One region of the Bradyrhizobium sp. SZCCHNR1043 genome, then DNA from elsewhere that is predicted to be linked to it. Evidence: predicted binding sites of a transcription regulator. Region 1 holds the regulator's gene; each other region holds the start of a gene.
The links. The regulator LexA, encoded in region 1, represses DNA repair genes until DNA is damaged. The targets are predictions, from matches to a motif close to TGTTCNNNNTGTGTTCNG.
Positions count from the first base shown of each region.

Region 2: recA (recombinase RecA) is a predicted target of LexA. The motif match lies at 3,567-3,584, and genes of this name have one in related genera.
Region 3: QX039_RS14765 (helicase-related protein) is a predicted target of LexA. The motif match lies at 5,881-5,898, and genes of this name have one in related genera.

Region 1 is NZ_JAUEYN010000005.1:113,850-123,905, reverse strand. It holds gene QX039_RS10300 (hypothetical protein) at 49-708, shown strand; gene QX039_RS10295 (alpha/beta hydrolase) at 735-1,724, opposite strand; gene QX039_RS10290 (MBL fold metallo-hydrolase) at 1,737-2,669, opposite strand; gene QX039_RS10285 (LysR family transcriptional regulator) at 2,754-3,707, shown strand; gene glp (gephyrin-like molybdotransferase Glp) at 3,940-5,151, shown strand; gene lexA (transcriptional repressor LexA) at 5,358-6,056, shown strand; gene QX039_RS10270 (hypothetical protein) at 6,315-6,755, shown strand; gene QX039_RS10265 (hypothetical protein) at 6,921-7,196, shown strand; gene QX039_RS10260 (ComEC/Rec2 family competence protein) at 7,151-9,442, opposite strand; gene QX039_RS10255 (hypothetical protein) at 9,582-9,794, shown strand; gene QX039_RS10250 (glutamine--tRNA ligase/YqeY domain fusion protein) at 9,816-10,056, opposite strand, start outside.
Region 2 is NZ_JAUEYN010000016.1:203,864-213,919, reverse strand. It holds gene QX039_RS27250 (hypothetical protein) at 227-523, shown strand; gene QX039_RS27245 (hypothetical protein) at 644-892, shown strand; gene QX039_RS27240 (hypothetical protein) at 911-1,042, opposite strand; gene QX039_RS27235 (DUF6894 family protein) at 1,231-1,470, opposite strand; gene QX039_RS27230 (hypothetical protein) at 2,821-3,114, opposite strand; gene recA (recombinase RecA) at 3,676-4,764, shown strand; gene QX039_RS27220 (DUF1835 domain-containing protein) at 5,059-6,138, shown strand; gene gcvP (aminomethyl-transferring glycine dehydrogenase) at 6,117-8,990, opposite strand; gene gcvH (glycine cleavage system protein GcvH) at 9,140-9,505, opposite strand; gene gcvT (glycine cleavage system aminomethyltransferase GcvT) at 9,515-10,056, opposite strand, start outside.
Region 3 is NZ_JAUEYN010000007.1:294,819-304,874, forward strand. It holds gene QX039_RS14725 (hypothetical protein) at 198-386, shown strand; gene rpsU (30S ribosomal protein S21) at 442-765, opposite strand; gene QX039_RS14735 (cold-shock protein) at 1,222-1,428, shown strand; gene QX039_RS14740 (transcriptional regulator) at 1,556-1,792, shown strand; gene QX039_RS14745 (hypothetical protein) at 1,855-2,199, shown strand; gene QX039_RS14750 (DUF2235 domain-containing protein) at 2,260-3,522, opposite strand; gene rpmB (50S ribosomal protein L28) at 3,864-4,172, opposite strand; gene QX039_RS14760 (DUF3108 domain-containing protein) at 4,813-5,592, shown strand; gene QX039_RS14765 (helicase-related protein) at 6,039-9,596, shown strand; partial or broken gene QX039_RS14770 (RNA-binding S4 domain-containing protein) at 9,658-9,924, shown strand; gene fdxA (ferredoxin FdxA) at 10,039-10,056, shown strand, end outside.

The sequences.
Region 1 (10,056 bases):
ATCCCGCGCGTGTTCTCGCCCGAGCTGGATGCCATCTGGCCGGAGTTCATGCGGCAGGACCGGACGGCGACGTTGTACTATGATCCGCCAGTGTTCGACCAATATGCGGACTGCGCCTACGTGGCGCTCGCCGGTGACGAGGTGGTCGGGCGCGCCTTCGCCGTCCCCTTCACCTTCGGCATCGAGGGCCGCCGCACGCTGCCGGATGCGGGCTGGGACGAGGTGATCCGCTGGGGTCACGAGGACCGCCTGCTGGGACGGCGGCCGACGACGATGAGCGCGCTGGAGATTGCGCTGCTGCCGAAGGCGCGCGTGCCCGGCAGCTCGCTCGCCATGCTCGCGGCTCTGAAAGGCTGCGCACGCGCCAAAGGTTTTGCCGAGCTGTACGCGCCGGTGCGGCCGAACCAGAAACATCTGGCGCCGCGGACGCCGATGCGCGCCTATCTCGATCAGCGGCGCGAAGACGGCCGATTGGTCGATTCCTGGCTGCGCACGCACCTCGGCATCGGTGGCGAGATCGTCAAGATCGCGCCGTGCTCGATGACCATCGTCGGCACGCTCGCCGAGTGGTCGCAATGGACCGGCGTGACCTTCGATCGCTCGGGTGAGATCGAGGTCCCCGCTGCTCTCGTGCCCGTGCTCGCGTCGGTCGAGCACGACCATGCCGCCTATGTCGAGCCGAATGTCTGGATTCGGCATCCGCTCTAACGCGGTGCAGGCCGTCCGCGCGACGATCAACGCGCCGGCACGACGCGCTCGTCCAGAAATCCGATCACCGCATCGAACGCCTGCCGTCGATTTCGCTCCATCAGGATCATGTGCGTGCCCTGCCCGATCTCGACCAGGCGCTTGTACGGCGCGCTCACGAGACGAACGAACAGGTCGTGCGCCACGTCGAAGCGGACGTCCACATCCCATTCCGCCGAGAGCACGAGAACAGGGCAGTTGATCGTGCTGGGATCGTAGATCGGCTGGTCCACGGTCCAATGCTCGCGCACGTCCTGCACCGCGCCCGAAGGCGCACGGATCGCGCCGGGGTACGGCGAGTCCGGATCGGTCGCGAGCGTCGCCTCCGCCCAGGACTCGAACCAGCCGTCCGGAATCAGCTTGTCCCGCGCCTGCTCCGGAGCGGCGCCGCGCCACGCAGCCTCGAACGCGCGCGGGCTGACGATCCGATAGGCGCCGAGCGGTCCGCCGGCGTCGATGCGCAGCGGCTCGCTGGACAGCCAGAGCGGCGTTACCAGGATCAGCTTCTCGAGCTTCGCGCTCGCCGCGCTCGCGAACATGCCCGCGACGGTGGCGCCCCAGGACATGCCGAGCACGTTGGCGCGCGGGACGTCGCGATGCCGGCAGATGAAGTCCACCGCCGCGCCGAAATCGTCCACGGCGGTCCGCGCATTGACCAATGGAGATCCCTCCTCGGCCGCCCGCGACATCTCCGGCGGCCGGCTGGAGCCGCCATAGCTGCGCGCATCGACGGCCCAGACATCGTAGCCGGCCTGCGCCAGGACATCCATGAAGGAGGCGCCACCAACCGCGACGTCGAACAGGCTGGCGGATGAAAAGGTGGCGCCGTGCATCATCGCCAGCGTGCGCTCGGCCGAGAACCGTTGCACGTCATGCCGGCGCTTGTTGATGAGCTGAAGCTGTACATCGGACACCGGGCCTTCGATCAGGCGGCGCTCGGAAACGATGCGCGAGGAGGACGTTGCGTTCTCGGTCATGGTCACCTCGGATCAGGCGAAGTGCCACGCGAACCGGTCGCCGTCGCGGCTGATCCGCCCGGCCGAGGACTCGGCGAAGTGGGTCGTGAGCACGAGGGAGCCGGTCTCGGCGGCATGGTTCATCGCCCATCGGCGTGAGGTCCGCGCCGCATCCGGGAATTCGCAATAGACCGAGTTCCAGTCCGGACGCGCGACCTGCAGCGGATGATGCATCACGTCGCCCCAGAACAGCGCGCGCTCGCCACGTGAGCTGAAGCTGATGCAGGCGTGATCGATGCTGTGACCGGGGCTCGGCAGAAAACGGAAGCCGTCGACGACCTCGCTGCCATCGACCGTGATCTCGCGCGCGAGGCCGGCCTCGACGATCGGCAGCACGCTGTCTTCGTAGACCCCAGGCATCGGTGGATGCAGCATTGGGCCAAGCCCAGCTGCGTCTCTGATTGCGGCGTCCGAGCCGTTGCCGGCCGAGAGTGCGGCGACATAGGCGCGCTCGCGGCCTGAGAAGATGTGCTGGGCGTTGGGAAACACCGGCATCCAACGGCCATCGGCAAGCTGCGTATTCCACCCCACATGATCCGCGTGCAGATGCGTCATCAGGACGAGATCGACATCGCCAGGGGCGACGCCGGCCGCCCGCAGCCGGTCGAGAAACGGCTCGTTCAAGCGATGCAGAACTGCTGCGCCGGGCCGCTCCTTGTCATTGCCGGTGGCCGTGTCGATCAGGACCACCCGCTCTGGCGTCCGCACCAGCCAGCTATGGATGCTCAGGCGCAACGATCCCGTGTGCGGATCGACCGATCCCGGCCCCACCTGGCCTCGTTCCCGAACGATGCTGTCTGCTTCTACGCCCGGAAACAAAAACTCTCCCTCGACCGCATCGAGGCCGATCTCGAAGATCCTCGTGATGGTGGCGTCTCCGACGCGATAGGTCGTGATGTCCTGCATGTCTGGCCGCCTCGATCCGAACGGTGGTCTTGTCTGGGCCGAGATCTAGGACTAGGTCATACATTCCTCAAATCGATCCAGCTCATGCAGTCCATCGATCACTTCGATCTTCGCTCCTTCGACCTCAATCTGCTGGTCGCGTTCGACGCGCTCATGCAGGAGCGCAGCGTGACGCGCGCGGCCGCACGCCTCAAGGTGGGTCAGCCTGCGATGAGCCATACGCTGTCGACGCTTCGCGTGCTGCTGCAGGACGAGCTGTTCGTCCGCGTCGGCGCCGTCATGCAGCCGACGCCAAAGGCTGCGGTGCTCGCCGGGCCGGTTCGGGCGGCGCTGGGGCAGATGCAGGCAGCGCTGCATGCCGCACCGGAGTTCGACCCGGCGACCGAGCAGCGCACCATCCGCCTGGGATTTTCAAGTGAGGTCGAGCTGCTGCTGATCCCCGAGCTCACCGCGGTGCTCCGTCGAACGGCGCCCGGCGTGCGGCTTCTCAGCCGGCCGACCGAGCGTAACGAAGTGCATCGCCTGCTCGACGACGGAGCCTTGGATGTCGCGGTCGGCTGCTTCGACGCCGTCGCACAGCGGCACAGATCCCAGCTCCTGTTCGAGCAGGCGCTGAGCTGCGTCTACAATCCAAAGCGCATCGCGATGAAAACACCGATCAGCCTCGCCGACTATCTGTCGCTTCCGCACGCGCTGGTGACGCTGACCAACAGCCTGCAGGGCTGTCTGGAGGCGGCGCTGGATGAGATCGGGACCGAGCTCAACGTGGTCTCGGCCTCCTCGGAATTCCTCAGCGTGCTGGCGACGGTCGCCGCATCACCGGTGATCACGACGATACCGACCAGGATGGCAAAGCTCTACGGGCCGCGATTTGGGCTGACGCTCTGTCCCGCGCCGTTGAAGCTGCGGCTGCCGGCCGTCTCGATGGTCTGGCCGCTGCAGCTCGATCGTGATGCAGCATCGGTCTGGCTGCGGAACATGGTGGCGGATATCCTGCACACGACCGAGCGCGCCGCCTGTCGCGCAGCTGCTGGATAGAACGCGGGGCGGGAGCTAACCGGAACGGCGCATCGGCCAACGCCTTGGCACTGCGGTCGACCTTCTGCGCACTGATTGCAGGGTTTCTCGCGCGGTCGTGAGGCAGCGGCCCGGACGCGGCCAACATCAGACGATCAGAAGGCAGGAAGCGGCCTGAGCCCTTGGCCGAGCCGTGCGCGTTCGGTTAGAAGGCGACTCATTCGATCTGCCGTCTCCATCCGAAGGAACTCTCATGGCCCTGATGCCGGTGTCTGATGCGTTGTCCGCCGTGCTCGCCGGCGCGGAGCCGCTGGCCGAGGAGCTGGTGACGCTGGACGAGGCCCATCACCGCATCCTGGCCCGCGACCTCGCGGCGCTGCGGACGCAGCCGCCCGAGGCGATGTCGGCGATGGACGGCTACGCCGTGCGCGCGGCGGACGCAGCCCAGGCCAAGGTGCGGCTGAGGGTGATCGGCGAGGTCGCGGCGGGGCGGCCGTTCGATCGCGTGGTCGGACCCGGCGAGGCGGCGCGCATCTTCACTGGTGGCGTTGTCCCTGAGGGCGCCGACGCGGTGGTGATCCAGGAGGACACGATCGCCGAAGATGGCCACGTCGTGATCACCGAGGCCGCGATCAAGGGCCGGCACATCCGGCCCGCCGGCGTCGACTTTCATGAGGGCATGGTGCTGCTGAAGGCGGGCCGCCGGCTCAGCGACCGCGACCTGTCGCTGGCGGCCAGCATGAATCATCCGGCACTGCCGGTGCGGCGCCGGCCGAAGGTGGCGCTGCTCGCCACCGGCGACGAGCTCGTGATGCCTGGCTCGACGCCCGGCCCGGGCCAGATCGTCTATTCCAACGGCTACGCCCTGCGGGCGCTGGTGCGCAGCGAGGGCGCGACACCGATCGATCTCGGCATCGCCGCGGATACGATGGAGGCCACGATCGCCGGGATCCGGCGGGCGCGCGAGGCCAAGGCCGACATCCTGATCACGACCGGCGGCGCCTCGGTCGGCGATCACGACCTCGTCAAGCAGGCGCTCGAAGCCGAGGGCGTCGAGATGGCGTTCTGGAAGATCGCGATGCGGCCGGGCAAGCCGATGATGCACGGACGGCTCGGCGACATGAGGGTGATCGGACTGCCCGGCAATCCGGTGTCGTCCTATGTCTGCGCCATCCTGTTCCTGGTGCCGCTGATTCGGCGGCTGCTCGGCCGCGACGAAGCTCGCATGCCACGCGAGACCGCCCTGCTCGGCCGCGAACTCGGGGCCAACGATTCGCGCGAGGACTATCTGCGGGCGCAGCTCGAGGAGCGCGCCGACGGCACCCTGATCGCAACGCCGGTGACCCAGCAGGATTCGTCGCTGCTCGGCAATCTCGCGCTCTCGCAGGCGCTGGTGATCCGGCGGGCGTTTGCGCCGAAGGCCGCCGCCGGCAGCCCGTGCGAGATCCTGCGCCTGCCGAGCTAGGCCGTTTCCCCCGGCAAAGCCCGGTCCGTTCACTACAATTTAAGGATTGCGGAACACACATCGAACATATAGTGTCCGTTCATGATTTGTTTTTAGTATGTTGCGGGCGACGCGATGATGGTCCGACTCCAAGGCGCTCTCAGCCGGTTTGTGCTCAAGGCGCAGCTCCTGGACTCGGACGACAACAAACTGGGGACCAGGTCGAGATGCTGACGCGCAAACAGTACGAACTTCTGCGGTTCATCAACGAGCGGCTCAAGGAAGCCGGCGTGCCGCCGTCCTTCGACGAGATGAAGGATGCGCTCGATCTGCGCTCGAAGTCCGGCATTCATCGCCTGATCACGGCGCTCGAGGAGCGCGGCTTTATCCGCCGGCTGCCCAACCGCGCCCGCGCGATCGAGGTGATCAAGCTGCCCGAGCTGTCACAGGCTGCCAACAACCGCCGCGGCTTCACCCCATCGGTGATCGAGGGCAATCTCGGCAAGGTGCGCACCAGCACTCCCGCGCTGGACGATGGCGAGCGCCCCGTCGCGGTGCCGGTGATGGGCCGCATCGCCGCCGGTACCCCGATCGAGGCGCTACAGACGCGCAGCCACACCATCAGCGTGCCTGCCGACATGCTCGGCAACGGCGATCACTATGCGCTCGAGGTGCGCGGCGACTCCATGGTCGATGCCGGCATCCTCGACGGCGACATGGCGCTGATCCAGCGCAACGAGACCGCCGACACCGGCGACATCGTGGTAGCGCTGATCGACGATGAGGAAGCGACGTTGAAGCGCTTCCGCCGCCGCGGCGCATCGATCGCGCTGGAGCCGGCCAACACCGCCTACGAGGTGCGCATCCTGCCGCCCAACCGGGTGAAGATCCAAGGCAAGCTGGTCGGGCTGTATCGCAAGTACTGATCGCGGACGCGATCGGTCGATCGGCGGCGAGCGCACGCGCTTCTCCGCCGATCGAAATTGGTCACGCGCGAATGCACCTCAGGATGTGCAGCGCGGCATGCTCAAACGCTTGTGATCGCCCGCGGGCGCACGCGGTGCAGATCAGCGCAGAATTGCCGTGAAGCGCGCGCTAACATCTCCTCGATGTCCACTCTGATAGAGGCCTGCGCCTGTCCGGGGGGAGCGTGGGTCGGCTATCTCTCAACGAGGAGCGATCCGATGTGTGACTACAGCCTCCATGCGGTTGCGTCCCGTCCCGCCAAGGTCGGCGAGACGTTGATCTCGACGACGTTTCGCGGCACCGCCACCCGCGGCTTCGCCCTCGAGAGCGAGCCGACCGTCGCAGTCTGCATGCTGCCCGGCACCGAGTTGGCATTTGTCGAGGACGTCCGCTACGACAGCCGCTGGCTCTGGACCCGGACGATCCGCGAGCGCGTCGCGAAGTTCAACAGCATCGAGACGCACATCCCCGATCGCCATCACGACGCGATCGAATTCGCCGACGGCCGCCACGTGCTGGTGACCCAGCTCTGCGAGGGCCAGCGCGTCACCGTGCTACAATTGCCGGTCAGCAAGCAGCCGGCCGAGCGCCGCCCGGGCATGGCGGAGGACGTTCCGGCTTCGCAGGCCACATCGATTCGCCGCATCAGCATCACCTGAGCGCCTGCGCGTCCGCATTTCTCTCGGCCATGAGCGAGCTTTCGGCCGGGGGAGATTTGGTTTCTGCAAGCGCAAGGTCTTTCCGGCGAACCTCACGCTCCGGCATCGCATCGAATAGGAACGACATCCCTCGGCCAGCATTGTGTGCCGGGGGAGCTTGCCGCCGTGGTCAACAAGATCGATTGGAACAAGGCCGGCCGGCTCTCCGAGTCCGGCCGCTACATGCTTGCGTTCGGATGGCTGACGGTCACGGCTGATGACATCGCCATCTGGCAACGCTATCCGGGCGCTGCGTTCACGCTGGTCGAAGGTCCCTCGCTGTTCGATGGACCCGATGACACCGTGTATCATCTCGGCACGTTGTATCATCTCAGCACGTTCGAGCTGTCCGGCGCTCAATCCTGCTCGCCCTGCTCCGTCTCCGGCGGCGTCGCGTCCTGAAGCCGCGACACCGGCGCACGCGGCGTCAGCGTCGTGTCGAACTCGCCGGCCTCGGCGGGCGCCGGCCACCACGGGCGATCGGTGCCGCCAGCGCGCACCGGCGTGACGGAGAAGCCGGTGCCCCGCTGCACCAGCATCAAGGCGCCCTGCTGCTGCAGGCGCTGGCGATCGATGACGGCCGCCGCGCAGGATGACGGCGCGGCGCGCGCGGTGACGATCAGCGCGGCACGGGCGCAATCATCGTCGAGCGCCTCGGCGCGCAGGGTCAAGGCGGCGAATCGGCCGTCGGCCATCGCGACCACGCAGCCCGCCTCGTCGCAGGAGACGCCATCGGCGAGCGATGAATCCGCCGGCAGCCGGGCATCGGCGTCGGCCGCGAGCCACTCCTTGGTGGCGAACACGTCCTTGCCGGTGCGCATCACATGCAGGCGTCCGTCACGGCCGCGCACCGCCACCGCGCGCCCATCGCCGGCGATCAGCACGTCGGGCAGCGGCGTCGTGGCGGCCCACGCGGTGGCCACCACGAGCCCGACGGCACCCGACCAGCGCAGCGGTGTGCGCATCAGGCCGATCAGGATGACGCCGAGGCTGGCCAGGATCAGCGGACCGATGCCGAAGCCCGGGATGCGCCCGACCGCGCCAGGCAGCGCCGCCACCCAGCGCGTCACCGCGATCATCCAGTCGATGCCGAGGCCCATCAGCGTCCACCAGGGACCGTCGAGCCCGAACGGCGCCGCCAGCAGGCCGAGCAGTCCGGCGGGCATCACCAGCACCGAAACCACCGGCATCGCCGCGAGATTGGCGAGCACGCCATAGGGCGTGACGCGATGGAAGTGGAACGCGGCATAGGGCGTGGTCGCAAGCCCCGCGATCAGCGAGGCCAGCAGCAGCATCGCAAGCTCGCGGCCGCCCCACAGCGCGATGCGCTGCGTCGTGGAGCTGTCCGGCCTCGCAAACAGTTTGGGCAGGCCGAACTGCACCAGCGCGACCAGGCCGAGCGTCGCCGCGAACGACATCTGGAAGCTCGGATGCACCAGCGCTTCGGGTGCCGCGATCAGCACGATCATCGCCGCGACCGCGAGCGTGCGGAAGGTGACGGCGCGGCGATCGACCATGACCGCGATCAGCACCACGGCCGTCATGAAGAACGATCTCTGCGTCGCGACCTCCGCGCCCGACAGCAGCAGGTAGAACGCCGCCGCGACCAGCGCCGCCGCGGCCGCCCATTTCTTGATCGGATGGCTGATAGTGAGGCCGGGGATCAGCGCAAGCAGCGCGCGCACGGCGAAGAACACGACGCCGGCGACGACGGCCATGTGATAGCCGGAGATCGACAGCACGTGGCCGAGGCCGGAGACGAACATCGCATCGTTGACATCGGGCGTGATGGCGTCGCGCCGGCCGGTCAGCAGCGCGGTGGCGATGGCGCGCTCATCGCCCGTCAGGCGGGCGCGGATGCGTGCGTCGATCGCATCGCGCAGGCCCTGCATGGCCGCCGCATAGCCCAGGCCGAAGCCGGCGGCCTGCGGCGGCGTCGCCGTCGTGATCGCGCCCATCACGAAGCCGGAGGCGCCGATGCCCTGGAAGAACATGTCGCGCGCGAAGTCGTAGGATCCCGGCCGCACCGGGGCCATCGGCGGCAGCAGCCGCGCCTTGAGCTGCACGAAGCTGCCGACCTCGGGCGCCGTGCCCTTACGCACCGCGAGCCGCACGCGCGCGATCGTGGCGGCGTTGCGCGGGCTCTCCATCGCGGTGACGCGCAGCACGATCCGATCGCTGCGCTCGCGGATGTCGCGCGCCTCGACGAAGCCGGACAGCGCCACCGAATACAACGGCCGCGCCAGCACTGGATGAGCGACACGCGCCGTCTTGATGGTCGCCGCGGCAAAGCCGCACGCCGCCGCCGCGATCATCACGGCAACCGGAAACATCCGATGCCGCCGCATCATGATGGCGACGATGCAGAGCAGCGCCGCGGTGGTGGCGGCGATCCAGAGCACCGGCTCGTGATCGGCGGTGAAGTACAGCGCGATGCCGGCCCCGAACGCCACCGGCACCCAGGGCAGCAGCCGGCCCGCCCCGGCCTCCTCGACCGCCCAGCTCTTCAGGCGGGCGGCGAATGCCGACGACGCGCCGGACCCGATCGCGGGCCAGCCGCCGGCCAGCGCGCCGCGCGGCGGCCAGACATCGGCCATCGTGCCCGCGAGCCCGCGACGCCCTCCCGGCGGCCTGACCGGCTCCGCCATTGCCCACACCACCCGTTACTTTACGGGCATGGAGGCTAGCGAAACCACGGGGAATCCGACTAGCGGAACGGAACGAGAATCCAATCCCGGTGCCGGGAACGTCATTGGAACTTTCGGCACCGCACGGGCTTATGCGGGTATGGACCACCATGACAATGACGATCCCTTTGCCGACCTCGCGCTCGACACGGCGATCCACCTGCGCTGGACGTTGCGGGACATCAAGGCCCACCGGCTCACGCTCTCCCCCGTCGCCGACGATGATCTCTCGCTCCTCGCGGAGCGCGGCCTGGTCGAGGTCAGCGATGGCGTGCCAACGCTGACCGAGGCCGGCCTCGCAGCGATCAATTGAGCTGCGGCTGCGGTCCCCATCTCATCCCTTCGCGACCTCCTTCGCAAAGGTGTCGCGCAGGCCGATGGTGCGGTTGAACACGAGCTTGTCGGGCGTCGAATCCGGATCGCGGACGAAGTAGCCCTGGCGCTCGAATTGCATCGGCGCGTCCGAATTGCTCTCGGCGATCGCCGGCTCGATGCGGGCGTCGGTCAGGACCTCGAGTGAGTTGGGATTGAGATCGGCGGTGAAGTCGGCCGCATTGGGGCTTGGATTGGCGAAC
Region 2 (10,056 bases), on a different contig from region 1:
CCTCGACGCGATCGGCGGAGCCGCCGGAATGTTGCCGCAGAGCGGCGGCTTGAAAAGGCCGGAGTTGGAAAACTATGATGAGGGCACACCGTGGAACAGACGGCAGGTGCGCGCAGACGATGCGGCCGTGAACATCCCGACCTGTGGTCCACCGTTCCGGCACAGTGCCGCGGGCTTGGCGCATGGCGAAGCGATGGTATAAGGCGCCTATACCGGGGAGTAACCAATGAAGAAGCTGATCGTGACGATGGCGGTCGCCGTGCTGGCCGGCTGGGCGGTTCCCGCAATGGCGCAGATGCCCAACATCAACCTTCTCGCCGACGGTCCCTCCAAGTCGCCCGAGGAGAAAGAGGCCGAAGCGGCGCGGGAGCAGGCCTACAAGGACACCATGCGCAAGATTCCGGACGCCAAGACGAGCGCCGATCCCTGGGGCAACGTCCGGGCGGCGGAGCAGCCCAAGGCGGCGCCTGCCATGAAGACCACCGCGGCCAAGAAGCCGAAGGCTGTCGGCAGCACCAACTGAGATTTATCGCGTTCGGGTCGGCGGGCTCTGATCCTCCCGGGCCCGCTTGCCTGATTGCGGACTCGGATTCCTCGCGGCCCCGTCTATATTGACGGTGTGGCAGCGCGTTGGAGTTCGTCGATGGGGATGCGTCCTCGAGACATGGCCAGCCGGATGGCGGCCCGGCGCCAGAAGAAGAGCGTGGGCCCGGTTCGCGACGGCTACGTTCGTGACACGTTCACGCTGCCGCGCGAGCAAGCGCGCGCCAAGGCCCGCGATTATCTGACCCGCTATCCCAAGGCCGGCTACATGAGCGCCGTCGAAAGCTGGCGCGAGCTTCCCGATGGGGCCATCGAGTTCACGATGCGGCGGCTTCCCAGCGCCGATTGAATCATTCCGGCTAGCGCCTCATTCCTTCTCGCCAAGAAGCTTGCGCGTGTCGCGATTGATGAAATGAAGCCGCGTGCAGGCCTTGCAGACCACGGTTTCATAGGCGTACGCGGGATCGCCGGGCTTCGGCTCTTCCAGCCAATGCTGCACGTTCATCCCCGTTCGCGGACATTTGAAGATCAGATTACCCATACAAATTTAAATGTCTGCCAGGATGCAGACAGGCATTTTGATCTGGATCAAGCTCGGCTGGCGAAATGACGCGCAGTCACCTCGCCGGCCACAGGCTTCGGTTGTGGTTCTCGTCGGTGACGATCTACAAGAGGTGTGGCGAGCCGTCAGGCCTGATCCAGCGACTCGGCGACGATCCGGATGCGGAAGACCGGCTGCCGTGCCTCGTCGAGCAGCTCCATCTGCCATTCGGAGTTTTCGGCGAGCTTGCGCGAGATGCTGCTGGCCATGTCGGCACAGACGGTGGTCATCTCTTTCCAGGCTGCGTTGCGGTCGGCGCACTCGGTCCCATACTCGGACGCGCCTGAGAAGTGGCCGTTACGGATACGAAAGAAATAGAGCGGCATTGCCAAAACCGGTGAGCCCTGACCGCCCCAGGCCGCTGGGTTTGATGTACGCATCGCAAATGGAAGCGCAAAACCCCCTCGGATCAATTCCGGTAAAATACGGTCGGTCGCGCTGTCCGTTGAGCTGATTGCCGTTGAGGATGTGCGGCGCAATCGGACGGATTGCAGGCCAACGAATGAGCCTCGGACCGCCGCGGTCCGAGGCTCGGCGTCAACGTCGTAGCTTCCCAGCGAGGGCAGTTCGGCAATGACGTAGTTAGACTAGTGCGAAACTAGTAGGCGTGCCTTGCGTCAGATCAAGGTTGCCATCTCGATCAATCGCCGTGGGACGCGCGCCTAGCTGTGATCGAAGATCCGTTCCGGCACGACTGTCAGTCGGTAGGCGATCTGCGTCGCGCCGTCGACCATTTCCAAGAGTTCATCGCAAGCCGGACAACGCCTCTCTCCCGCGGCGCCTTGCTGCGAGTGAAGCTCGATCCTTTGAAGGCCGGCCCTGCAGGACGGGCACGTCACGTCATCTCTTGTCATCGCCAATATGAAGCGCAACGCAAGCGATCCGTTCCTCGACATCACGACAATGACGGGGGGATGCATCCCGAGCGGAGCTATCAACGTCGAAAGCCCCGGACGTCGTCCGGGGCTTTCTTTCGGCGCGGATGGTTTCAGGGCCGTGCGCCTACGGGTGACGGAGCCTGCAAATGTTGTAGCAGGCAGGCTGCAAGGGATCGGTCGACGGCACACCACGGGCGATACACCAAAGGCGATACACCACTGACAATGTGCGGCGACCATCATCGCAACGAACAAACAAATCCGGGGCTGATCAAAAATTTGCTCAGACGTACGACAACCATGATTCTATAACGCAACCCAAAGTTTATGACAATGGTTTGTGGCTTGAAGATGTCGTGAGCGCCGCGTGCTGCGTGATGCGGATCACGCCGGCTTCCATTCGGCCCACTCATTCGCCCGGTCATAGGGGGCTGCGCGAACGGCTCTCGTGGCTCCCTCTGGCATGGCACGAGACAGCGTCCTGGCGGGCGCCGTTTCATCTGTCGCTCGTCATATGGCGGCCGTCGAGCTGTTCGCGCGCCGGCCATTGCTCCGGTCGGAACGCAGGGTGCCATTCCGCCTCAGAAAGCCGCGGCAGATCCGCGGACGCTTCTGTTGCGGAACTTCTGGCCGGACACAGCTTGCGCGCGGCCGAGCATTGCATGCGCATCTGCATCGAAACCGTGCGCCTGCACGCACGATGAGCCGAACAAAAGCAGAAGAGGCGAGGGAACTTCGTTCCTGTCAGGAGAACCCCGGAATGTGCGATCTACGCACGCGTGTAGGAGTTTGGTAGTTTCAAGGGAAAGACCTGACAAGCACGATCGGTCCAACGATTGCGGCGTTGAAGTCGGCGAGGTCTTCGCTGGGAATCCAGTGCTCGCGATGCTTGCGGCCGCCGGCCTCGCGCACCTCGTAGGTGTCGATGAAGCCTCGCAGGATCGCAAAGCGCAGCACGTGGCCGGCGCCGCTCGCCGGCACGTTCCAGTCCCGTGCGATCTTCACGGCATAGTCCTCGGTGAGCACCGGGTAGAAGATCGGCTGCTCAGGAAGGCGCGGCGGAAACGCACGCATGCCCGACGCCTCGATCAAGGCAAGCTCCTTTGGGCCGACGGGGCGCCACAACGTGAGGGTCTGTTCCTTGTTGGATCCGGTCATGCTGGTGCCGAAAATTGGAAGCGGTGTGCGAGGCTCATAGAGAACGACCAACAGGATGATGGGGCACGGCCGGGACGACACTAACAACTTATAATTGAGTTGATGTCTGCCGCAGGCGCGGTGGGCGAGGTTGGAGCGCTCGGACAGGCTGGTCATCATCCGCGCGATCGCCGGTCGGCGGCTGCGCCGCTCGCGCACATGGCTTCCGCCTCCAGCCGGATCAGGATCCTTTCGCGGTCGCCGTCATCCAGCACCCCGTACTTCGCTTCTGGGCGCGCTGATCGGGCGGCGCTCCCTCGCTGCTGCTCGGTGGACTGCGCGCCGGCCCCCGAGTGGCAGGCGTGTCCCCGCGGTTGTCAGGGGGGCTGAGAGCGATGATTGTTGGGAAGAACATATTGCGAACAAAGAACGGATGGAGTACATTCACCTCAAGATTGCTGGCCGACCTCGTTAACCGTTTGTCCATCTCGCGAATCCCCGCCATAAGGAGCGCCAATGTCCGCCACCGCCCTGCGTATCGTCGAAGGTTCCTCAATGGATAAGAGTAAGGCGCTCTCTGCTGCGCTGTCCCAGATCGAACGTCAGTTCGGCAAGGGTTCGGTGATGAAGCTGGGCAAGAACGACCGTTCGATGGATGTCGAGACGGTGTCGACCGGCTCGCTCGGGCTCGACATCGCGTTGGGGATCGGCGGGCTGCCAAAAGGGCGGGTGGTCGAGATCTACGGGCCGGAATCATCGGGCAAGACCACCCTGGCGTTGCACACGGTGGCCGAGGCGCAGAAGAAGGGCGGCATCTGCGCCTTCATCGATGCCGAGCACGCGCTCGATCCGGTCTATGCGCGCAAGCTGGGCGTCAACATCGACGAGCTGCTGATCTCGCAGCCGGATACGGGTGAGCAGGCGCTGGAAATCTGCGACACGCTGGTGCGTTCGGGGGCGGTCGACGTGCTGGTCGTCGACTCCGTCGCGGCGCTGGTGCCCAAGGCCGAGCTCGAGGGTGAGATGGGCGAGTCGCTGCCGGGCCTGCAGGCCCGCCTGATGAGCCAAGCGCTGCGCAAGCTGACCGCTTCCATCAACAAATCCCACACCATGGTGATCTTCATCAACCAGATCCGCATGAAGATCGGTGTGATGTATGGCTCGCCGGAAACCACCACGGGCGGCAACGCGCTGAAGTTCTATGCCTCGGTGCGCCTCGACATCCGTCGCATCGGCGCGATCAAGGAGCGCGATGAGGTGATCGGCAACACCACCCGCGTCAAGGTGGTGAAGAACAAGCTGGCGCCGCCGTTCAAGCAGGTCGAGTTCGACATCATGTATGGCGAGGGCGTGTCCAAGATGGGCGAGATCCTCGATCTCGGCGTCAAGGCCGGCATCGTCGAGAAGTCCGGCGCCTGGTTCTCCTACGATAGCCAGCGTCTCGGGCAGGGACGCGAGAATTCGAAATCGTTCCTCAAGGCCAATCCGGACATGACTGCCAAGATCGAAGCCGCGATCCGCCAGAACTCCGGCCTGATCGCCGAGCAGATCCTGGCCGGCAATGCCGAGCGCGACGCCGACGGTGAGGAGCCGGCGGAAGAGTAGGGGTACGGCGGCGGCGGGCGCCGTGGACGTTGAGTTGTCGACGTTCCAGCGCCCGTTTGCAGATGTGTGGTGCTCTACCGAAATCTGCGGCTGCATTCCCGAATGCAGCGAGAATGCGTCTCTGAGCGCCGGATACGATCTTCAACGCGAATAGCTGAAGGCGTGCACGCGGACGAGCGGACCGGATCCGCACGGCGGCACCGAGACTTCCGACGCCGATCCTGGGCGCCGGGAGCCGATCGCGAATATGTTGATAGCGCCTTGAGCCAATCGGGCCGTGCCGGAGCCAACAGCATGACGCGTTTGATTCTAGCGGCCGATGATCCGAGCGCCGGAGCGCTTCGGAGGGGCGGCTTTGCCGACCTGGTGGTGCCAATTCTCCATCGTTTCGTGTGGGGACCGCTGCCATCCGATGCCGAATTATCGGCGTATCTCGTCCAGCGCACCACGCGACGGAAGCGGGGGCATTGGTTGGATTTCGCCTCGCGTAGCGACGTCATGGCGGCCGGCGGGCGGAGTCACAGTTTTCTCGAACTTGTTGACCGCTGCGATAGCGTCGAGCTGTGGATGGGAACCCGTCCGAACGACCAGTTGGTGCTGATCTGGCTCTTGGATTATCTGCGCCATCACGCGGAGATCGCGACGAAGATCGTATTGCGGCATGTCGATGTACCGCTATTCGATGCCCCGGCCGGGCGACTCGCCGGTCGGACCATTGCCGGCGTAGAGCTCGCACGTGAGCATCTCGACCTGGGTCATCTGGCATGGCGGGCGTTTCGGGCGCCGACGCCGCAAGCCTGGTTCGATCTGTTGAAGCAGGATCTCAGTGCACTGCCGCAGCTTCGCCGCTGCGTGCAGGAGATGCTCGATGAGCTTCCCGGTGTTGCGACGGGCCTCGGAGCATCGGAGCTAAGAATCCTCGAATTGCTGTCAGCCGGCTATCAGCACCCATTCGACCTGTTGCCGCATCATCAGGATCGCTTTCAACGGCGCGTCTATGACTATTGGGAAGGAGGCACGTTGCTCGACGGTCTGGCGCTCGCGCCGGTGCCTGCAATTTCGGGCCTCGCCGAATCGCCATTCTCGGTCGAGATGCACGACAGCCGTGAACGCCTCGAGCGCTACAGGGCCAGCACGCTGTCGCTGACACCGCTCGGCAAGGCAATCCTCGCCGGCGAGGAGGATTTCAGCAGCCATAATCCGATCTGGCGCTGGTGGGGCGGCACCGAATTGATCAACGCCAATCTCTGGCGTTGGCATGCGGTGCTCATCGCTCCGGATCATGGCACGCCTCACGTCATTGATTGTCGCGAGCCGTGGCGCCCGATCCCTTGGAGCATGCGTGAGGAGGCTTACTCCGCCGCCTGGGCGTAGTCGGCCACCGGCGGGCATGAGCACACCAGATTGCGGTCGCCGTAGACGTTGTCGACGCGGCCGACCGGGCACCAGTACTTGTCGGTGCGCGAGGTGCCCGCGGGGAAGCAGCCCTCGCTGCGCCGGTAGGCCCTGTTCCAATCGTCGTCGGCGATGTCATGCACCGTGTGCGGCGCGTGGCGGAGCGGCGAGGCCTCGATTCCGAAGCGGCCCTGCTCGACCTCGGCGATCTCCTGGCGGATCGCGATCATAGCGTCGCAGAAGCGGTCGAGCTCCGCCTTGGACTCCGATTCCGTCGGCTCGATCATCAAGGTGCCCGCCACCGGGAAGCTCATGGTCGGCGCATGGAAGCCGTAGTCGATCAGCCGCTTGGCGATGTCGTCGACGGTGACGCCGCTGCTCTGCTTGAGCGGCCGCGGATCGATGATGCATTCATGCGCGACGCGGCCGCGCTCGTTGCGGTAGAGCACCGGAAAATGCGCATCGAGCCGCGCCGCGACGTAGTTGGCATTGAGGATCGCGATCTCGGTGGCGCGGGTCAGGCCGTCGCCGCCCATCAGCAGCATGTAGATGTAGGAGATGGTCAGGATCGAGGCGGAGCCATACGGCGCCGCCGAGACCGGCCCGATCGGATGCGCGCTCGCGCCATCGGTCGCAGGGTGACCGGGCAGGAAGGGCGCCAGATGCGCCTTCACGCCGATCGGCCCCATGCCCGGGCCGCCGCCGCCATGCGGAATGCAGAACGTCTTGTGCAGGTTGAAATGGCTGACATCGGCGCCGTAATCGCCGGGTCTGGAGAGGCCGACCTGCGCATTGAGGTTGGCGCCGTCGAGATAGACCTGTCCGCCGTGGGCATGGACGATGTCGCAGATGTCGCGGATGTGCTCCTCGAACACGCCATGCGTCGAGGGATAGGTGATCATGATGGCGGCGAGCTTGGCGCTATGCGCTTCCGCCTTGGCCTTGAGATCGGCCAGATCGACATTGCCGCCTGCATCGCAGCCGACCACGACCACCTCCATGCCGGCCATGTGCGCCGAGGCCGGGTTGGTGCCGTGGGCGGAGGAAGGAATCAGGCAGATGGTGCGATGGCCTTCGCCGCGGGCGGCGTAATAGCCGCGGATCGCCAGGAGGCCGGCATATTCGCCCTGCGCGCCCGAGTTCGGCTGCAGCGACACGGCATCATAGCCGGAGATGCGGCACAGCCAGTCGGTCAGATCGGCGAACATCGTGTGATAGCCGGCCGCCTGCGCGCGCGGCGCGAACGGGTGCAGGCTGGAAAATTCCGACCACGTCAGTGGAATCATCTCGGTGGTCGCGTTCAGCTTCATCGTGCAGGAGCCGAGCGGGATCATCGCACGATCGAGCGCGAGATCGCGGTCCGCGAGCTTGCGCAGGTAGCGCAGCATCTCGGTCTCGGAGCGATGCGCGTGGAACACCGGATGGGTCAGGTACGGCCGCTGCCGCTTGAGCTCGGCCGGCAGCGCCTCGCGCGCTTCCGCCTCGATCGCCGTGTAGGAGAGGTCGCCGCCGAATGCGCGCCAGACGGCTTCGACGACATCGGCCGTCGTGGTCTCGTCTAGCGCGATCCGCAGCCTGCTGCCGTCGCGGCCGAGGTTGATCCGCTCGCCTTCCGCGAGGGCGATGATCGAATCGGACTTGGCGCCGGCCTCGACGGTGACCGTGTCGAAGAAGGTCTCGCTTTCCGGCGCAAAGCCGAGCTTGCGCAGCCCTGCAGCCAGCACCGCGGTCCGCCGATGCGCGGTGCGGGCGATCGCCTTCAGCCCGTCGGGGCCATGATAGACGGCATACATCGCAGCGATCACCGCCAGCAGCACCTGCGCGGTACAGATGTTCGACGTTGCCTTCTCGCGGCGGATGTGCTGCTCGCGGGTCTGCAGCGCCAGCCGATAGGCGGGGGCACCGCGCGAATCGACGGACAGGCCGACGATGCGGCCGGGCAGCGAGCGCTTCAGCGCATCGCGTACCGCCATGTAGGCGGCATGCGGTCCGCCATAGCCCATCGGCACGCCGAAGCGCTGCGCCGAGCCGATCGCGATGTCGGCACCGAGCTCGCCCGGCGAGGCGATCAATGTCAGCGCCAGCAGGTCGGCAGCGAGGATCGCGAGCGCGCCCTTGTCGTGCAGCCGGGCGATCGCGGGGCGCGGATCGCGCAGCGCGCCCGTCGTATCCGGATATTGCAGCAGGCCGCCGAACACCTCGGCGCTGTCCAGATCCTTGGCCGGGTCGCCGACGATCAGCTGCCAGCCGAGCGGCTCGGCGCGGGTGCGCAGCACCGCCAGCGTCTGCGGGTGGACATCCTGATCGACGAAGAACGCCTTGGTCTTGGTCCGTGCCGACCGCTCGGCCAGCGCCATGGCCTCCGCCGCCGCCGTGGCTTCGTCCAGCAGCGAGGCATTGGCGACGTCGAGCCCGGTGAGATCGCAGATCATGGTTTGGAAGTTGAACAGCGCCTCCAGCCGGCCCTGGCTGATCTCCGGCTGATAGGGCGTATAGGCCGTGTACCAGGCCGGGTTCTCCAGGATGTTGCGCTGGATCACCGCCGGCATCAGCGTGCCGGAATAGCCTTGGCCGATCAGCGAGGTGAAGACCTGATTCCGCGCCGCCAGTGCGCGCATATGCGACAACGCTTCGGGCTCGCTCAGCGCCGGCTCGAGGGTGAGCGGCGCCGTCTGCCGGATCGTGCCGGGTAGCGTCTGCGCCATCAGCTCCGCCACGCTCTTGGCGCCGACGGTCTCCAGCATCGCCGCGACGTCGCGGGGGGAAGGACCGATATGGCGGCGGGCGAAGCTGGTGGCGGCATCATCGAGCGGCTTGAGCGGCGTGGTCATGAGCAAATCCTCTATGCCTCGTCATGCCCCCGCGACGGCGGGGCATCCAGTAAACATCGATGGTGAGATCAGGCGGAGAGAGCGCGGCGTAGTGGATCGCCCGGTCGAGCCGGGCGATGACAGTGGTGAGTATCGCCGCACCGCACGTCTCACGCCGTATGCGCCTTGTAGGCGGCCTCATCCATCAGGCCGCCGAGCTCGCCCCGGTCGGCGATCTTGAGCTTGAAGAACCAGGCCTTGCCGCCGGCGTCGGTGTTGACGAGCGCAGGCTCGTCGACGATCGCCTGGTTGACCTCGACCACCTCGCCGCTGATCGGCGCGTAGACGTCGGAAGCGGCCTTGACCGACTCGACCACGGCGGCAGCTTCCGACTTCTTCAGCGCGCGGCCGACCTGCGGCAGCTCCACGAACACGACGTCGCCGAGCTGGGCCTGCGCATAGTCGGTGATGCCGATGGTGGCTGTGTCGCCATCGATGCTGAGCCATTCATGGTCGGAGGTGTAGAGCGTGGTCATGGACGTCCTTCAGCGCTTGTAGGTGTTGGGAACGAAAGGCATGGCGGCGACGCGCAGCGGCAGGCGCTGGCCGCGCACATCGGCGAACAGCCGGGTGTCGATTGCGGAGAGGGCGGTCGGCACGTAGCCCATGGCGACCGGCGCATTCAGCGTCGGTCCGAAGCCACCGGAGGTGACCTGGCCGATCGGCTCGGCCGAGTCGGCGCTCGCGAACAGCGGCGCGCCCTCGCGCACCGGTGCGCGGCCCTCGGGCCTGAAGCCAACGCGGCGGCGTGTCGCACCGCCATCGAACTGCACCAGGATCCTGTCGGCGCCGGGGAAGCCGCCAGCACGCGCGCCGCCGGTGCGGCGGACCTTCTGCACCGACCATTCCAGCGCGGCCTCGACCGGCGTCGTCGTCGTGTCGATGTCATGGCCGTAGAGGCAGAGCCCGGCCTCGAGCCGCAGGCTGTCGCGGGCGCCCAGCCCGATCGGCAGCACGTCGTTGTCGGACAGCAGCGCTTCGGCGAGCTGCTCGGCCTTGGCGGCGGGAACGGAGATCTCGTAGCCGT
Region 3 (10,056 bases), on a different contig from region 1:
ATTCCTTGCAACATCTTCGGCGTATTTGGATTATAATAGAAAGGGCCCCGATGAGGCCGCAGGGTGGTCGTCCAAGCCGGTCCGCGCCAAGACAGCGGGCTCCGCCTACCCGAGGCCGTCATTGAACCGTGCCTATGCTATGCCAGTCTCGACAGGATGTCGCAGCGGCGTTCACCATTCCAACGAGGACTGTCATCATGTCGGAGCGCAAGCCAACGGCCGCCGTGCGCGAGGCTCACAAGGCCTTCAAGCCGGCCGAGCCGCCGAGGAGCGACTATGAAAAGGCTCAGACCGCGTTCGATCAGAACCGCGAGCGACTGAAGGCCGAGCGCCTGGCGCGCGAAGCGGCCGACAACGCCGGTAAACAACCGAAAAAGCTGGCGTGAACGCCAGCCTCTTTCCGTCGGGTCCGTCGTTTTCGGCGGACATGCCGTCGTTCGCTCAGCTGCGCGGCGTTGCAGAGGTGAGTGAATCCCGCGGCCGATCACGATCGGGGCGCGTCGAGGTCGTGGAGGGCAGCACGCCCGGCCGCGACGCAGGTACCTTCTTGACCGGCGCAGGCAGCAAGCCTTCGCGGATGGCCAGCTTGCGCGCGACTTTGCGTTGGCGCCTGATTGCATCGGATTTCTCGCGCGTCTTGCGTTCCGATGGCTTCTCGTAGGATCTGCGGCGCTTCATCTCGCGGAATACGCCTTCGCGCTGCATCTTCCGCTTCAGGATGCGCAACGCCTTCTCGACGTCGTTGTCACGAACAAGAACCTGCAAAAGTGTCCTCCTTGTCTTCATCTCTATCGATGAAATTAGGTTGGCGAAGCCGATCAGCGCTGCGGCGGGGGAGCGGCGCGCTCAGCAGAGCGGCGTCAATGAAACGTGTTGCTCACAATGTGATGAGCACAATACGTGCGAGACACGATGATCCCCTTCGTCGGAAGGCGGGAGCACGAGTGTCTCTCAGCCATCGATGGCCAGGCCGTTACCGATGGTCCAGTGAAGATAAGGGCAATTTGCTGATATTGCCAGCGTGAGCCGACTCACGGTTCCGGCTCTCGGCAAACTATATTTGCCGCGTGGCCTTGTATTCCCCCAGAAAATCTCTACCTTGAGGTAGTTCGATTAGCCGCTGTGCCTTTCTGAATGTGCCTGTGGGCTATTTCCAAAAGTCATCGCTCAGTTGAATGAGGATCGCGTGATGGTCGCGCGATTAATGATTTGGAGATAGACATGCAGGGTACCGTCAAGTGGTTCAACGGCCAGAAGGGCTTTGGTTTCATTCAGCCGGAGGATGGCGGGAACGACGTGTTCGTTCACATCAGCGCGGTTGAACGCGCTGGTCTCGCTGGCTTGGCTGAAGGCCAGAAAGTCAGTTTTGAGGTCAAGACGGACAAGATGCGCGGTAAAACCAGCGCAGAAAATCTCGCGCTGGTCTGATCGTACTGATCTGACGTCTTGGGCCATTTCACGGATGTACTGAAATGGCTGGTTTGCCCGCTCGATCCTGTATTGAGCGGGCTTTCTGCGTCTCGACGGTAACCCGCATCTCCGGAAGGATCAGTCGATGGCCACCAAGAGGATGTCAGAACGCTCCCCCGAAAGCATTGCGCGGTCAGAGCGCCAGCGCGTCGCCGCCGAGGACGGGGCGAAGGCGCGCGCCGAATGGGACCAGCGCGCGATGGCGGTCCGCAAGAACATGGAGCGGCTGCGCGTGTTGCGGCTCGCCAAGGAAGCGGAAGCTGCGCAAGCGGGTCCTGTTGCTGCGCCTGCGCCGAAGCGGCGGAAGAAGGTCGCTCGCTAGGGCTGCTTCATCTCGCCTTCCGACGTCGGCTGCCCGGTGGAACTATCGGAACTTCAGATCCGTTGCTGGTGCTCGAACAAACGGGCGATCCATGCCTGATCATTACGCCTCAACCGCGTCCCGCGTACAGATCCGACCTTCGTACCGAGGAGGCTGACGTGGCCAAGTTGACAGCTACAGACGTTCGCATTGCAAAGGACGAGACGCAGCGTGGAGGCCAGACGATCGCATTTGCGCTTGCAATCGGCGCTACGCGGCAGGTCTGTCATCTCGAGACCTGCTTCGGCACACGCAATCAGGCGTTCGCTTATCTGCAGCGAAACCGCACGGCGTTCGAGCAGATGGCGCGCGAGCAGTTCGCCCGTGGCGAGGTGACCGACGGCGTCATCCATCTGCGCATGATCTGAGGCGATCCGCCACGCGCGAGCCTCCGAAGACGCTGCTCGACCCGCAACGCGCTGTTGCTGCTACTCCGCCTTCTGTTTGACCGGAAGCGGTACGCGCTCATAGGACGCGGGCAGATTGACGGGCCGGTAGTCCTGCGATTCCGCGATCCGCATCAGCACGCTCTCGTGGATGAACGCGCCCTCGGGAATGAAGCGCGGCTCGCAATTCGGAATGTAGAATCCGAAACGCGCCTTGCGCTCCGGCCACTCCTTGTACGTCGCGCTCTTCGGCAGCCATTCGAGCAGCCGCCAGGCCGGCCTCATCGAATCGTGCAGGGGGCCCTGGATGCTCGGCGCCACATAGGAGAACGGGCTGTTCTTGCGCTGCACGCCCCAGGCGAGCTGGTTCACCGTGCGCGGATTGACCGCCAGCCCCGCCTCAACCGCCTCGTCGATCATCCACAGCAGCGGATACTTCGAGACCGCCGACTGCGCCTCGGGATAACCGCCGCCGACGTCGCAATGTACGCCGGCGAACCACACCTGCTTGGCGTCCTGCGGTCCCGCATGCGCCTTGTTGAAGCGGTTCGGCGTGAAGGTCTGTGGCATGTTCCACGGCTTCAGCCGGAACATGCAGCGCCGTTCGTCGATCGCAGCGGCCTGCCGGAAAATCTTCACGCTCGGGTTCTCGATCGAGAAGGCGAGTTCCTCAAGGCTGGGGAGGGCGAGGAACCGGTCGGTGCGCGGCACGATGACGCTGGCCACCGTGTCCCACACGCCGACGAAATGGATCGTTGGCCAGCGTGTCGAGGTGATGCGCGCGAATTGCGCGGCCTGATCGTCGCGGCTCTCGGGAATCGGCCCTTCGTCCTCGGTGCTCTCGACCTCGGTGGTGATGCCGCGTCCGGCCTTCGGATTGTCGGAGGAGTACTTCTTGTAGGCGATCACGCCCGAGCCGGCGAGATTGATCTGATCGGGCGAGATCAGCCCGACCTTGTGGATCAGTCCGGCAAGCACGCGCACGGTGTAGGCGCCGCGTGAGAAGCCGAACAGGAAGATGCGGTCGCCTTGCTGGTAATGCGTGGCGAGGAAGCAGTAGGCCCTGATGATGTTGTCGTCGAGGCCGTACCCGGTGGCGAGCCCCAGCACCATGTTGAAATTGGCCCTGAAGCGATGCCAGCTGTCCGGCTGTGTCAGGGTGCCGACGCCGGGATCGTAGAACACGGCCTGGAGTGGCGTCGTCTTGTCGGTCTTGCGCAGGCAGCGATAGAGCTTGAGCACGTTCGAGATGTTTTCGCTGATCTCGTTGCCGGTGCCGTCGCAGCAGATGACAATATTCTTCATGACAAAGGAATGTCCGCGATAATGCTACCGCAACGAGTGTAGAGCATCGGGCTGGTGTTGGGGAGGTCGGTTCCTATGGCACTTCGTCTGGGTCGCTGTTGCGCGCCGCGCGACGGACATAGCGAAGTGATCGAATGGCGCCGCCGTACGAACGGATGGTCGCTCGACGTGTCCGGTCGCCCCGCGCCGGCTGCCGTGTCCAGAGTTGTCGGCTGGTCACGGCATCCGCAAGCGAAACGGCCGGATCTCTCGATCCGGCCGTTTCGATATCTCGCTTCGCTCGAAGCCCCGCCTGTGACGCGTCCGGCTTCTGCATCAATCGTGGATTTCGGCTTGCTCTCTCAGCTCGCCTTGGCGACCGGGGCAGCGTCCGCCGCTTTCTTCTCGATGGCGCGCTTCAGCTCCAGCGCGCGCGGCGACAGCGCCGCAGCGTTGGCCTTGAGCAGATAGGCGTCGAGGCCGCCATTGTGGTCGACGCTCTTGAGCGCGTTGGTCGAGACGCGCAGGCGCACGTTGCGGCCGAGTACATCCGAGATGAAGGTCACGTTGCACAGGTTCGGCAGGAAGCGCCGCTTGGTCTTGATGTTGGAGTGGCTGACCTTGTGGCCAACCTGGGGGCCCTTGGCCGTCAGTTCACAGCGCCGCGACATGGCAGTAAATCCTCTCTCATCCCCGCACCCTTCGTCCGCCTGTGTCGGCGGGCCGCGGGGGTCCAAAACTCGTCCAGCTCGTCTCTGGGAGATGCGGTCCTATAGGGGGGATGCGGCTTTTCGTCAAGGTTTTGAGGGATGGGGCCGGTGGCACCTTGCCACGCGCCGAATCGCAGGGCTGCCTCGCTTCACGGCGGCGGTATTTGCGCCCGCGGCACGGCGTCCGGCCATAGGCGTCCGCATGGCCGTTTTTCTCCGAAAGACGTCGTACAATCAACATCATAGCCGATCGCCGGAGACCACATAAAGGGCGTATTCGGGCGTGATGAGTGGACGTTCGCGCGATGGCGCGTCAAATCGGCCCGTCGAGCCCGGCGGATTGCAGGGGCTCACGGGGAGTTTGGGCCGCCCGATGCGGCTTCGCCGGAAGCGGAGCCGGACGTAAAGCGCTGGACAATCGGCCAGGATGTGACCGGTTCGCGTTGTTCAGGAGCGTTTTTGGCGTAAGTAACAGCAGTGGCGCGGCACAGGGGCCGGGGCCCGACAAGCGGATCGGCAGGACCATTTCGACGTGACCAACAGCACGGCCTTCTTCCGTTTCCGGCGCCTGGCGGTGGCCGGCTCCATCGCGGCGCTCCTGCTGCTGGCCCCCCACGGCGCCTGGGCACAGGCCCGGCTGGACGCCCAATATGAGGCTTCGCTGGCTGGCATCCCCGTCGGCAAGGGCACCTGGGCGGTCGAAATCGGGGATGATCAGTACGGCGCCGCAGCTCAGGGCGGCACCGCGGGCCTGCTCAAGAGCTTCTCCCAAGGATCGGGCACCGGGTCGGTGCAGGGGCGCGTCGTCAACGGCGCCCTGGTCGGGCAGAGCTACCAGGCCTCGACCACCACGGGAAAGAAGTCCGAGCAGATCCGCATCAATCTGCAGAACGGCACCGTGAAGGATTTCGCCATCGAGCCGACGCCGCCGGTCGATCCCGACCGCATCCCGGTAACGGATGCCCACAAGCGCGGCGTGCTCGATCCGATGACGGCCTCGCTGGTGCGGGTGCCGGGCAATGGCGAGCTGCTGTCGCCGGACTCGTGCCGCGGCGCTGCGCCCGTGTTCGACGGCCGCATGCGCTACGAGCTCAAGCTCGACTACAAGCGCATGGAGAACGTCAAGGCAGACAAAGGCTATCGTGGTCCGGCGCTGGTCTGCGCGGTCTACTTCACGCCGGTTGCGGGCTACATCCCGGACCGGCCGGTGATCAAATATCTCGCCCAGGCCCGCAACATGGAGATCTTCTTCGTGCCGCTCGCGGGCACGCGCATCCTGGTGCCGTTCCGGGTCGTGATTCCGACCTCTTTCGGCAAGGCGATGCTCGAGGCGACCTCCTTCATCACCCAGGCCTCGCCGCACGTCGCGAAAACGCAGTAGCGCGCGGCGGAATCCTCGTTGTCCGGCCGGCGCCGTCATTGCGAGGCCGCCCGGAAAGCCAGCATGTGTCCGGCGCGCGGCCTGAACGACGGCTCGCGTGAATCCGTTTGACTCTTCGCCGATTCTGATTCGACTCGGGTCTGCTCGAAAACAGCGCCAGTTCCCTCGCGAAAGCGTTGCTTGTCGAGACCGTGAAAACTTGATCTAGTGCTGCCTTGATCGCGCGGCGCGAGATGTTGCGGTGAACGAAGCCGGAAAGGCGCTGGAGTCAGCGATTCGGGCGTGATTCGTTCTCAAGGCGTTCCGAAGCTTAAGCTGCGTCCCTATATGCGTAGCAATATGACACAGGTGTGAGGATCGCAGCCTCTCAGAACGACGATAATTCCAGCATCCATCGCGCCTGACCCGCGCGCCTGCAACGCCGGCCTCGAGACCCAATTTAACGAATGGCTTTTTCGTCTTCTTCGGCAGCCTCGCCTTTCGAGCGCGCGTCCGACCGTGCTCCCGGAAGCGGCGTCACCGCCGTGCTCGGCCCCACCAACACCGGCAAGACGCATCTGGCGATCGAGCGCATGCTCGCGCATTCCTCCGGCATCATCGGACTGCCGCTGCGGCTGCTCGCGCGCGAGGTCTACAACAAGATCGCCGATCGCGTCGGCAGCGAGGCCGTTGCGCTGATCACCGGCGAGGAGAAGATCAAGCCGAAGAACCCGCGCTACTGGGTGTCGACCGTCGAGGCGATGCCCAGGGATCTCGACGTGTCGTTCCTCGCCGTCGACGAGATCCAGATCGCCGCCGATCTCGAGCGCGGCCACGTCTTCACCGACCGCATCCTCAACCGGCGGGGCCGCGACGAGACGCTGCTGCTCGGGGCTGCGACGATGCGCCCCATCATCGAGCGGCTGCTGCCGGGCGTATCGACCGTGACGCGGCCGCGGCTGTCGCAGCTCGAATTCGCCGGCGACCGCAAGATCACGCGACAGCCGCGCCGGACTGCCATCGTGGCCTTCTCGGCCGACGAGGTCTACGCCATCGCCGAGCTGATCCGCCGCCAGCATGGCGGCGCCGCTGTGGTCCTGGGATCGCTGTCGCCGCGAACCCGCAACGCGCAGGTGGCGATGTTCCAGAACGGCGACGTCGACTATCTCGTCGCCACCGACGCGATCGGCATGGGGCTCAACCTCGACGTCGACCACGTCGCCTTTGCGTCCGACCGCAAATATGACGGCTATCAGTTCCGCCGGCTCACGCCGTCGGAGTTTGCCCAGATCGCGGGCCGTGCCGGACGGGCGACGCGCAACGGCACGTTCGGCACCACCGGGCGTTGTGCGCCGTTCGAGCCCGAGCTGGTCAATGCGCTCCAGAACCACACCTTCGATACCGTGAAGGTGCTGCAATGGCGGAACTCCAGGCTTGATTTCGCGTCCTTGAGCGCGCTTCAGGTCTCATTGGCGATCGCGCCGGGGCATGAGGCGCTGACGCGCGCGCCGATCGCGGAGGATCTGCGCGTGCTCGATCATGCCGCGCGCGACGCCGAGGTGCGCGACATGGCGCATGGCGCGTCCGCGGTCGAGCGTCTCTGGGAGACCTGCCAGATCCCCGATTATCGCAGGCTGTCGCCGGCCGCCCATGCGGAGCTGGTGACCACCGTGTTCGGCTTCCTGATGCAGAAGGGGCGTATTCCGGACGCCTGGTACGCCGCACAGGTCGATCAGGCCGACCGCGTCGATGGCGACATCGACACGCTGTCGGGGCGGATTGCACAGATTCGTACCTGGACCTTCGTGGCCAACCGGCCAGACTGGCTGCGCGACCCTGATTATTGGCAGGGGATTACCCGCGAGCTCGAAAATAAATTGTCAGACGCCCTTCATGAACGGCTCACGGAGCGTTTCGTTGATCGTCGTACCAGTGTATTGATGCGGCGCCTGCGGGAGAACAGTGTTTTGAATACGGAAATCGGCAAGACCGGCGAAGTGATCGTTGAAGGGCACGCGATCGGCCGCCTGGATGGATTCACCTTCGCGCCCGACGCCGCCGAAGCCGGCTCGGAGGCCAAGGCCTTGCAGGCTGCTGCCCAGAAGGCGCTGGCCGGCGAGATCGAGGCGCGCGCCGAGAAGCTGTCCAGCGCGCCCGACGAGCACATCGTGCTCACCGCCGACGGCACGGTGCGCTGGACCGGCGACGCGGTCGCCAAGCTGGTCGCGGCCGACGACGCGTTGCATCCGCGCCTGCGCATCATCGCCGACGAGCGGCTGACGGGTGCTGCGCGCGACAAGGTGCAGGCGCGGCTCGATCTCTGGCTGAAGACGCATATCGAGAAGCTGCTCGGCCCGCTGTTCGAATTGTCCAAGGCCGAGGACATCACCGGCATCGGCCGCGGCATCGCGTTCCAACTGGTGGAGGCGCTCGGCGTCATCGAGCGCGCCAAGATCGCGGCCGAGATGAAGGATCTCGACCAGCCGTCGCGCGCCACGCTGCGCAAATATGGCGTGCGCTTCGGCGCCTATCACATCTACGTCCCGGCGCTGCTCAAGCCCGCGGCGCGCGCGCTCGCTGCGCTGCTGTGGGCCGAGAAGCAGGGCAATGTCGACATGTCCGCGCTGACCGGCGCGCAGCATCTGGCGAGCTCGGGCCGGACCTCGTTCCCGGTCGACAAGGCGCTGCCGCGCGATGCCTATCGCGTGCTCGGCTACAAGCAGGCGGGCGAGCGCGCGGTGCGCGTCGACATCCTGGAGCGGCTGGCCGACCTGATTCGTCCCGCCCTGGCCTGGCGCGACAATGCACCGGGCGAAAAGCCCGCCGGCGCCTTCGACGGCCGCGGCTTCGTGGTGACGCAGGCGATGACCTCGCTCACCGGTTCGGCCGGCGAGGACTTTGCCTCGATCCTGCGCGCGCTCGGCTATCGCATGGAGAAGCGTCCGCCGCTGCCGCCGAAGCCGGCTGAGAAGCCCGTCGAGGCTGCTGCTGCCGAGGCCGCTGCTGTGGAGACCGCCCCGGCTGAGCCGGCAGAAGCGCAGGCCGTGCCGGGCGAGGACCTCGCGCTTGTCGCCGGCGAGCCGGCCGACGAGCAGGTTCCCACCGTCGCGGAGGCCGCCGTCGCTCCGGTGACCGAGCAGACCATCGCCGTGCCCGCGGCGGTCGGCGAGGAGCAGGCGGAAACCGCGTCGGTGTCGGCCCTGGCATCGCTGCCGACCGTCGATTTCGTCACGCCCGATGCGGCGGACGACGCGTCCGTGGCCGAGACGGCTGCCGAAAGCGTCGTCGCCGAGGCGGAAGCCGCCGTTGCTGCGGATGCGCCGCAGCCAGAAGCCGCTGAGGCCGTCGCACACGAGGCAGCAAGCATCGGCGATGCTTCGGCTGAAGCTGCCGGGACTGAAGCTGCTGCTGGATCTACCGCGACCGCGGCTTCTCCGGCCGAGGCCGCTGCTGCCGCCGAGCCCGTCCTGGTCGAGGTCTGGCGGCCGGGCGGGCGCTCGGAGGAGCGCAGGCCGCGCCACGACCATCATCATCGCGGCCGGCCCAACCGTCCGCAGCACGAGCGCGGGCAGGGTGCCGGCGGCGGGCAGGCGCCTGCCGGGACGGCTCCGGCCGAGGGCGGCGAGGCGCGCGAGCGCCATCACCGCGGCCAGGGCCGACGCGACCGGATGAAGGAGTTCGGCAAGGACTTCCGCAAGGGCCCGCCGGAGGCTGGTGCGGCTCCAGCCGAGGGCGCATCGGCGCCGGCGCGCGAGGAGCGCGGGCCGCGCCGCGACCATGACGCCAAGGGGCGCGACCAGAACCGCGATCGCAACAAGGGCGGCAAGTTCGGTGGTGAGGGACGCGGCGGCCGCGACTTCGGCAAGGGCGGTCGCGACAAGCGCGACAGCGGTCCGGCGCTGCGGCCCTACGCCTCGAGTGGCGGCGGAGGCCGGGATCGCGACCGTCCGGTCGATCCCAACTCGCCGTTCGCCAAGCTTGCCGCGCTCAAGGAGCAGCTCGCGGCGAACAACCGCAAGGATTGAGCGGCAAGATCGGTTGGCAAGATAGGTTGGAAGGACAACGCCGACGTCCGACACCCCGTCAGAGCGCCAGCGCCTCGACAAATGGCTGTGGCATGCGCGGCTGGTGAAGGCGCGCACCAGCGCCGCGGCGCTGGTGTCGTCGGGCCATGTCCGGATCAATGGCGTGCGCGAGACGTCGCCCGGCCACGGGGTGAAGACCGGTGACGTGCTGACCATCGCGCTCGACCGCAGCGTGCGCGTGCTCAAGGTGACCGGCTTTGCCGAGCGCCGCGGCGATGCCGCCTCCGTGCGCGGGCTGTACGATGATCTGGATGGCGGACGATCCTGATGGATTGCGCCAGAGCAATATCCGGTTCAGTTCTTCGCCCCGCTTCACTTGCGGCACAACACGTCCTGCGCTAGTCCAAGCCAGCCGAATTGTCGATCCGTTCCGGAGCCTTGGATGACTTACGTCGTCACC